4 regions of the Enterobacter wuhouensis genome follow, and region 4 is predicted to be linked to each of the others. Evidence: predicted binding sites of a transcription regulator. Region 4 holds the regulator's gene; each other region holds the start of a gene.
The links. Region 4 encodes LexA, which represses DNA repair genes until DNA is damaged. Its sites were predicted from a motif close to TNCTGTATGTACATACAGNA; they were not measured.
Positions count from the first base shown of each region.

Region 1: a site for LexA is predicted at 937-956, ahead of dinB (DNA polymerase IV). Genes of this name have one in related genera too.
Region 2: a site for LexA is predicted at 1,060-1,079, ahead of rmuC (DNA recombination protein RmuC). Genes of this name have one in related genera too.
Region 3: a site for LexA is predicted at 1,044-1,063, ahead of VPX56_RS07980 (DNA translocase FtsK 4TM domain-containing protein). Genes of this name have one in related genera too.

Region 1 covers NZ_CP142124.1:1,037,188-1,039,393, forward strand. The annotation lists gene VPX56_RS04975 (glycerophosphodiester phosphodiesterase family protein) at 1-810, opposite strand, end outside; gene dinB (DNA polymerase IV) at 969-2,027, shown strand; gene pepD (cytosol nonspecific dipeptidase) at 2,080-2,206, opposite strand, start outside.
Region 2 covers NZ_CP142124.1:4,581,966-4,584,171, reverse strand. The annotation lists gene udp (uridine phosphorylase) at 222-983, shown strand; gene rmuC (DNA recombination protein RmuC) at 1,123-2,206, shown strand, end outside.
Region 3 covers NZ_CP142124.1:1,669,604-1,671,809, forward strand. The annotation lists gene lrp (leucine-responsive transcriptional regulator Lrp) at 511-1,005, shown strand; gene VPX56_RS07980 (DNA translocase FtsK 4TM domain-containing protein) at 1,141-2,206, shown strand, end outside.
Region 4 covers NZ_CP142124.1:347,579-349,784, reverse strand. The annotation lists gene dinF (MATE family efflux transporter DinF) at 1-545, opposite strand, end outside; gene lexA (transcriptional repressor LexA) at 609-1,217, opposite strand; gene VPX56_RS01665 (diacylglycerol kinase) at 1,326-1,694, opposite strand; gene plsB (glycerol-3-phosphate 1-O-acyltransferase PlsB) at 1,849-2,206, shown strand, end outside.

The DNA of each region.
Region 1 (2,206 bases), 690 kb from region 4:
ACCCAACGCCCTGGCTTTCTGATAATCTTCATCAGTGTTCACGCCGATAAAAATCAAATGCGCATTGCCCTGGGAGCGGAAGCAATCAACGGCTTCTTTATCCCAGGTTAAGGTTGCAGGGGAGATGCCTTCACCTAAGGTAAATTTCTCGACCACTTCGACCTTTCTGTTCAACTCCAGTCCGTACCAGTAATCATTCATTTTTTGGGAGGGTGGAAGGCATTCGTGGCTTAACGAAATATTGGCCAGACGCGTGCGCGTTTCGCTGCGGGTAACAAAGCGAGGGATTTCGGCGGGTAATGCTTCCAGGTAACGATCTTCTGTTGAATAGATGCGGACCCGATTCAGACTGTTGGTTTCTTTCAATACGTCAAGCAGCCGCTTACCCATCATGCTCGGATCGGCATCAGGGGATTTGATATCAATAAAAAATCGCGTATCGGGCCAGGTCGTCAGCACCGATTTCAGCGTAGGTATCGAAGTATGAAGCAGGTTTTCCGGCAGTCCCTTATCCTTCCACTTGACGCTGGTATCCATCTTAGCCAGCTCCGCAAATGAATACTGCGACACCTTTCCTTGCTGATTGGTTAACGCTTTCAGGTCGCTTGGGCGATACAGCACCGGAACCCCATCCCGGCTTAACTGAACGGTAACCCAAATCACATGCGCCTGGTTCTCAAGCGCCAGCTTGATTGCCGGAAGGGTATTTTCAGGCGCATCGGCAGTGCCGCCTCGGTGCGCAACGATCTCCGGATTGGCTAATGCTGCGCTCGCCAGGAAAAATAATGAGAACGAAATGATTTTCTTCATGAATAAATATTCTCCATTTATTTATTAAGTATATGTATATAAAGGTTTTATTTTGATTATATGTAACATCTTTTTATGACAAATGTGAGACATGAAAACAGCTGACGCATTTTTCGCCTTTTGTTATACTGTATATAAATACATGTGTGGTGTGACCGATGCGCAAAATAATCCATGTCGATATGGACTGCTTTTTTGCCGCAGTGGAGATGCGTGACAACCCGGCGCTGCGGGATATTCCCATCGCCATTGGCGGCAGCCGCGTTCAGCGTGGTGTGATCAGCACCGCCAACTATCCCGCGCGCAAATTTGGCGTGCGCAGCGCGATGCCGACGGCGACGGCGCTGAAACTCTGCCCCCATCTCACGCTTTTACCTGGCCGCTTCGAGGCCTACAAAGAAGCCTCCGTGCATATTCGTGAGATTTTTTCTCGTTACACTTCCCTGATTGAACCGCTGTCTCTGGACGAAGCCTATCTTGATGTGACCGACAGCGTGCACTGCCACGGCTCCGCCACGCTGATGGCGCAGGAGATCCGCCAGACGATTTTCAACGAGCTGAATCTGACGGCGTCTGCGGGTGTGGCGCCGGTGAAGTTTCTCGCCAAAATCGCCTCCGATTTAAATAAGCCCAACGGCCAGTACGTCATTACGCCGGATGAGGTGCCTGCATTCTTAAAAACGCTGCCGCTTGGCAAAATTCCCGGGGTGGGTAAAGTCTCCGCCGCAAAGCTTGAAAGCATGGGGTTACGCACCTGCGAAGACGTGCAGCGAAGCGATCTCGCCATGCTGCTCAAGCGGTTTGGGAAGTTTGGCCGCGTGCTGTGGGAGCGCAGCCAGGGCATTGACGATCGTGACGTTAACAACGAACGGCTGCGGAAGTCCGTTGGGGTTGAGCGAACCCTCATCGAAGACATTCATGACTGGGCGGACTGCGAAACCATTATCACGGAACAGCTTTACCCTGAGCTGGAACGACGCTTAATCAAGGTGAAGCCGGACCTTCTCATTGCCCGTCAGGGTATCAAATTAAAATTCAACGACTTCCAGCAGACCACGCAGGAACACGTCTGGCCGCGTCTGAATAAAGACGATCTTATTGCGACGGCGAAAAAAGCGTGGGAAGAAAGACGAGGCGGGCGAGGGGTCAGGCTGGTGGGATTACACGTCACGCTGCTGGATCCGCAGCTGGAGCGACAGCTGGTATTGGGATTGTAAAAAAGTGGGTGAGTTCACCCTCTCCCACAGGGAGAGGGCTGGGGTGAGGGCATTACTTAACCGGGATCGCCTTCAGCAGTTCAGTCAGCAGCGTCCAGTAGTGACCGACGCTTTCGATATGAACCTGCTCATCCGGCGAGTGCGGACCGGTAATGGTTGGCCCGATAGAAACCATGTCC
Region 2 (2,206 bases), 590 kb from region 4:
AATATAGACACCAGGTTAACAACCCACATTGCCCTGGAGGGGTTATCTTTTGTGCAGCATCCCATGATTTAACTTGTTAATGTGATGTGAATCACTATTTTATGGAAATTAACTGCAATCATTTTCATTCATGGTGAAGTGTGTCACGAAATTGTGCGTACCGCTTCTGTAAAGTACCTTTTTACTTCTTCTGACTAACCGACCCACAGAGGAGTCACCCTATGTCTAAGTCTGATGTTTTTCATCTCGGCCTCACTAAAAACGATTTACAAGGGGCTACGCTCGCTATCGTCCCCGGCGATCCTGAGCGTGTGGAAAAGATCGCCGCGCTGATGGATAAGCCGGTCAAGCTGGCAGCCCATCGTGAATTCACTACCTGGCGTGCAGAGCTGGATGGCAAAGCGGTGATCGTGTGCTCTACCGGCATCGGTGGCCCGTCAACTTCCATTGCCGTTGAAGAACTGGCGCAGCTGGGTATTCGTACCTTCCTGCGTATCGGTACGACCGGCGCTATCCAGCCGCACATCAACGTGGGTGACGTGCTGGTGACGACCGCGTCCGTCCGTCTGGACGGTGCAAGCCTGCACTTTGCACCGATGGAGTTCCCGGCGGTAGCCGACTTCGAATGCACCACCGCGCTGGTTGAAGCCGCGAAATCCGTGGGCGCAACTACCCACGTGGGCGTAACCGCCTCTTCCGACACCTTCTACCCGGGCCAGGAACGTTACGACACCTTCTCAGGCCGCGTGGTGAGCCGCTTCAAAGGCTCTATGGAAGAGTGGCAGTCCATGGGCGTGATGAACTACGAAATGGAATCAGCAACGCTGCTGACCATGTGCGCAAGCCAGGGTCTGCGTGCCGGTATGGTGGCGGGTGTTATCGTCAACCGTACCCAGCAGGAGATCCCGAACGCGGAAACTATGAAGCAGACTGAAAGTCACGCGGTGAAAATCGTGGTGGAAGCGGCGCGTCGCCTGATCTAATCCTCTCTTCTGAGACACAAGGCCGACGCGTTCGGCCTTTATTTTTTGCGTAGCGCCTCGCAGGAAAACCCTTTCAAACTGGACGTTTATACAGCACAATTCTATTTTGTGCGGGTAATACGTTGATGCAGGGGGCATTGTGGATATCTCAGTCCTGATTTATGCGGTGATTGCGCTGGCGGGCGTGGCGATAGGCTGGCTCATTTCCAGCTATCAGCATGCACAGCAGAAGGCCGACCAGTTGGCAGAGCGCGAAGAGATAGTCGCTGAATTAAGCGCGGCAAAGCAGCAGCTTGCGCTGAGCGACCACTGGCGCGACGAGTGCGAATTGCTCAACAACGAGCTGCGCAACCTGCGCGATATCAACACCTCGCTGGAGGCCGATCTCCGTGAAGTCACCACCCGCCTTGAATCCACCCAGCTGCATGCGGAAGACAAAATCCGCCAGATGATCAACAGCGAGCAGCGCCTCAGCGAGCAGTTCGAAAACCTTGCGAACCGCATTTTTGAGCACAGCAACCGCCGCGTGGATGAACAAAACCGCCAGAGCCTGAGCGGCCTGCTGACACCGCTGCGCGAGCAGCTGGACGGCTTTCGCCGTCAGGTGCAGGACAGCTTTGGCCAGGAGGCGCGCGAGCGCCATACCCTGGCGCATGAAATTCGCAATCTCCAGCAGCTGAACGCGCAGATGGCGCAGGAGGCAGTCAATCTGACGCGCGCCCTGAAAGGGGATAACAAAACGCAAGGCAACTGGGGGGAAGTGGTTCTGACCCGCGTGCTGGAGGCTTCTGGGCTTCGCGAAGGTTACGAGTACGAAACGCAGGTGAGCATCGAAAACGATGCCCGCTCGCGCATGCAGCCGGATGTTATAGTGCGGCTGCCGCAGGGCAAGGATGTGGTGATTGACGCCAAAATGACGCTGGTGGCCTACGAGCGCTACTTCAATGCCGAAGACGACTACACCCGCGAGTCGGCGCTGCAGGAACACATTGCCTCCGTGCGTAACCACATTCGTCTGCTGGGCAGAAAAGATTACCAGCAGCTGCCGGGGCTGCGCTCGCTGGATTATGTGCTGATGTTCATTCCGGTTGAACCGGCATTCCTGCTCGCCCTCGACAGACAGCCCGAACTGATTACCGAAGCATTGAAAAATAACATTATGCTCGTCAGCCCAACCACGCTGCTGGTGGCCTTGCGTACCATTGCCAACCTGTGGCGCTACG
Region 3 (2,206 bases), 1.3 Mb from region 4:
ATTGTAGGGAATTTGTTGCCGTAAAAAAAGAGCACAGCAATTTTGATATCGATATGTGCGATAGGCGCTGTCGATAAATCAATCGCTATAACATAACTCTTTCTACTGCAATCCGGTCGTTTATAAGGCAATAAAATGATGATTAATACCCTACCGTAATGAATATCCGGCATGTTGTACTAAAAATCGATGTTTTGCTTTGACAATCCCCTGCGCTTTTGCGAAAACATTCAAGGAAGAAAAAAAACCGCATGACTCGTGTGCCGCATAGGCATGCAGAGAAATGCCATTTTTACCGGGTCAATGAAATCTACGCATGGCGTGGACAGACGCCATACGTGATGTCGGTGACTGCCTTCGGGCAACGGTCTTCTTAACAAACAGAACCCGAATCCGCATCGCGTCTAATACATAACCAGGCGATGTGATGAATAACGGGTACAGGCTCTGAACAGTGATGTGCACAGGGTCCAGGCAGGAGTAGGGAAGGAATACAGAGAGACAATAATAATGGTAGATAGCAAGAAGCGCCCTGGCAAAGATCTCGACCGTATCGATCGTAACATTCTTAATGAACTGCAAAAGGATGGGCGTATTTCCAACGTCGAGCTTTCAAAACGTGTGGGACTTTCCCCGACGCCGTGCCTTGAGCGTGTGCGCCGACTGGAAAGACAGGGTTTTATTCAGGGCTACACGGCTCTGCTTAACCCGCATTATCTGGATGCCTCACTTCTGGTATTTGTTGAGATTACTCTGAATCGTGGTGCGCCGGATGTGTTTGAACAATTCAACTCCGCTGTACAAAAACTTGAAGAAATTCAAGAGTGTCATCTGGTTTCCGGTGATTTCGACTACCTGTTGAAAACGCGCGTACCAGACATGTCTGCCTACCGTAAGCTGCTGGGTGAAACCTTGCTGCGTCTGCCGGGCGTGAACGACACCCGTACCTATGTGGTGATGGAAGAGGTTAAACAGAGCAATCGTCTGGTAATTAAGACGCGCTAACACGGAACAGGTGCAAAATCAGTGTAGTTTGATTACACTCCTGTTAATCCATACAGCAACAGTGCCGGGGAGCCCCGGCGCTGTTGTCCGTTTTAGCAAACAGGCAGGATATGCCTGATACCTGGAGAGCCTTTCTTGAGCCAGGAATACACTGAAGACAAAGAAGTCACATTATCGAAGCTAAGCAGCGGACGTCGTCTCCTTGAGGCGTTGCTGATTGTTATTGCCCTTTTTGCCGTCTGGCTGATGGCCGCTTTACTCAGTTTCAACCCCTCAGATCCTAGCTGGTCACAAACCGCATGGCATGAGCCTATCCATAATGTCGGTGGCGTTCCCGGCGCCTGGCTTGCGGACACCCTGTTTTTCATTTTTGGCGTGATGGCCTACACCATTCCCGTCATTATCATTGGCGGATGCTGGTTTGCCTGGCGCCATCGCCAAAACGATGACTATATCGATTACTTCGCGGTGTCGCTGCGCCTGATAGGTGCGCTGGCGCTGATCCTGACCTCCTGCGGGCTGGCGGCGATTAACGCCGACGATATCTGGTACTTTGCCTCCGGTGGCGTCATCGGCAGCCTGTTAAGTTCTGCCCTCCAGCCGATGCTTCACAGCAGCGGCGGCACCTTGACGCTGCTCTGCATCTGGGCTGCCGGATTGACCCTGTTTACCGGCTGGTCCTGGGTGAGTATCGCCGAGAAAATTGGCAGCTTTATCCTCACTCTCCTGACCTTTGCCAGCAATCGTACCCGGCGCGACGATACGTGGGTCGATGAAGACGAATATGAAGATGAGTACGACGAGGAAGACGATGCGCCCGTGCAGCGTCGTGAGTCTCGTCGCGCGCGTATTCTGCGTGGCGCGCTGGCGCGTCGGCAGCGCGTGGCTGAAAAATTTGCCAATCCGCTCGGGCGTAAAACCGATGCGGCGCTCTTCTCCGGCAAGCGCATGGATGAAGACGAACAGGTTGAGTACCGCGCGGCGGGTGCCGCCGTCGATCCTGACGATGTGCTGTTCTCCGGTAATCGCGCGATGCCCGGCGATTATGACGAATACGATCCGCTGTTAAACGGTCATTCCGTCGCAGAGCCCGTCGCCGTTGCTGCGGCTGCTACCACGGCGGCACAGGCTTATGCTGCGCCCGTTGAGGCCGTGATGCCGTCTGCGCAGGTTCCCGCGCCGGAATCCGCTATCCAGCAGC
Region 4 (2,206 bases):
CCCATCACCAGCCAGAGATCGAGCACGATGTTCAGGAGGTTTCCCACCACCAGCAGGATAACCGGCGCGCGAGCGTACTGAACGCCAAGTAGCCAGCCCAAAAGAACCAGGTTTGCCAGCGAGGCCGGAGCGCTTAGCCAGCGAATTTCAAGGAAGCGCCGCGCCTGCTCAAGCACCGCCTCGCTACCGCCCACAATATGGAGCGCCAGATCGATCAGCGGCGTGCGCAGTAAAACAATTAGCGCACCCGCACCCAGCGCCAAAATTAATGGCTGCACAAGCGCTCGCGCCAGCCGCAGTGGGTCCCTGGCGCCATACGCCTGCGCCGTCAGGCCAGTTGTGCTCATGCGCAAGAAGAGCAGCAGCATAAAGAGGAAGCTGGTCGCCGTTGCGCCGATCGCAACGCCGCCCAGATAAACGGGAGAATCCAGATGACCAATAACAGCCGTGTCCACCAGTCCCAGCAAAGGAACGGTGATATTGGAGAAAATCATTGGCAGAGCAAGACGCCACAATGCCTTATCAGAAGCCGTCAGCAGTGACATGAGAAATACCGGGACCGGATAATGAAGCAGGCTACGGAGACCCCGTAGCCCGTCAGAAAGAGATTAGAGCCATTCACCGTTACGAATAACGCCGACAGCAAGCCCTTCAATAGAGAAGCTCTGCTCGCGGAGATCCACCAGAATCGGCGTAAACTCGCTGTTCTCCGGCAGAAGCTGAACGGTATTACCCTGTTTTTTCAGTCGCTTAACGGTGACTTCATCATCAATGCGCGCAACGACAACCTGACCGTTGCGCACGTCCTGAGTTTTGTGAACCGCCAGCAGATCGCCATCGAGAATACCAATGTCTTTCATCGACATACCGCTGACGCGCAGCAGAAAATCCGCACTCGGCTTGAACATACCAGGGTCTACCTGATAGTGGCCTTCGATATGCTGTTGCGCCAGCAGGGGTTCACCTGCTGCGACACGGCCAATCAATGGAATGCCGGTTTCTTCTTCCACCAGCAGACGGATGCCGCGTGAAGCGCCAGAAACAATCTCGATCACGCCTTTACGCGCCAGCGCTTTAAGGTGTTCCTCGGCAGCATTCGGCGAGCGGAAACCCAGACGCTGCGCGATTTCTGCACGCGTGGGTGGCATACCCGTCTGGCTGATGTGATCCCGGATGAGATCAAACACCTCTTGCTGCCTGGTCGTTAACGCTTTCATTCCGCCCCCTGGGTGTATATACAGTTATGCTGTGAGTATATACAGTCAAAGGTGATTTTGGAACCAAAAACTGCACAAAAAACCAGGGACTTAATTATTTCTCGAGGCTCATCGGAAATGTGACCAGAGCAACGTGACCCAGGTTATGGCGGCGGTGATAATCGCCAGCAGCACAGCGGCAGAACCCATGTCTTTGGCACGGCCAGAAAGCTCATGGAAGTCAGAACCAATGCGGTCTACAACAGCTTCAATAGCGCTATTGAGAATTTCCACTATCATCACCAAAAGGACGGAGCCAATGAGAAGAACGCGGGTAATAGCATCAACATCAAGGAAACAGGCGATGATAACCGCGACGATCGCGGCAACGCCCTCCTGGCGAAACGCGGCTTCATTGACCCATGCGGCACGGAAACCTTTCCATGAATAGCCGGCAGCTTTGATGATTCGAGTTAACCCAGTGGTATTATTGGCCATTAATAGAACCTTTTATTGGAAATAGCGTCAGTAACTCTAGCACCAGCGCGTTTCGCTGTAGCCTGAAGTATGACGGGTAACAACAGAAATTTTGCGCGCTTTCTGTTATCCTTGCGCCGCAATTGCATTATTAACCAGAGGCTTTACATCGTTTATGTCCGGCTGGCCACGAATTTACTACAAATTACTTAATTTACCATTAAGCGTCCTGGTAAAAAGCAAGTCTATCCCAGCAGAACCCGCGCTGGAATTAGGGCTCGATACGTCACGCCCTATTATGTACGTTTTGCCTTACAACTCGAAGGCAGACTTGCTGACGCTGCGCGCCCAGTGCCTGGCGCATGATTTACCTGACCCACTTGAACCCCTGGAAATCGACGGTACTCTGCTGCCGCGCTACGTGTTCATTCACGGCGGGCCGCGCGTGTTTACCTATTACACGCCGAAAGAAGAGTCCATCAAGCTGTTCCATGACTATCTCGACCTGCACCGCAGCAATCCCGATCTGGATG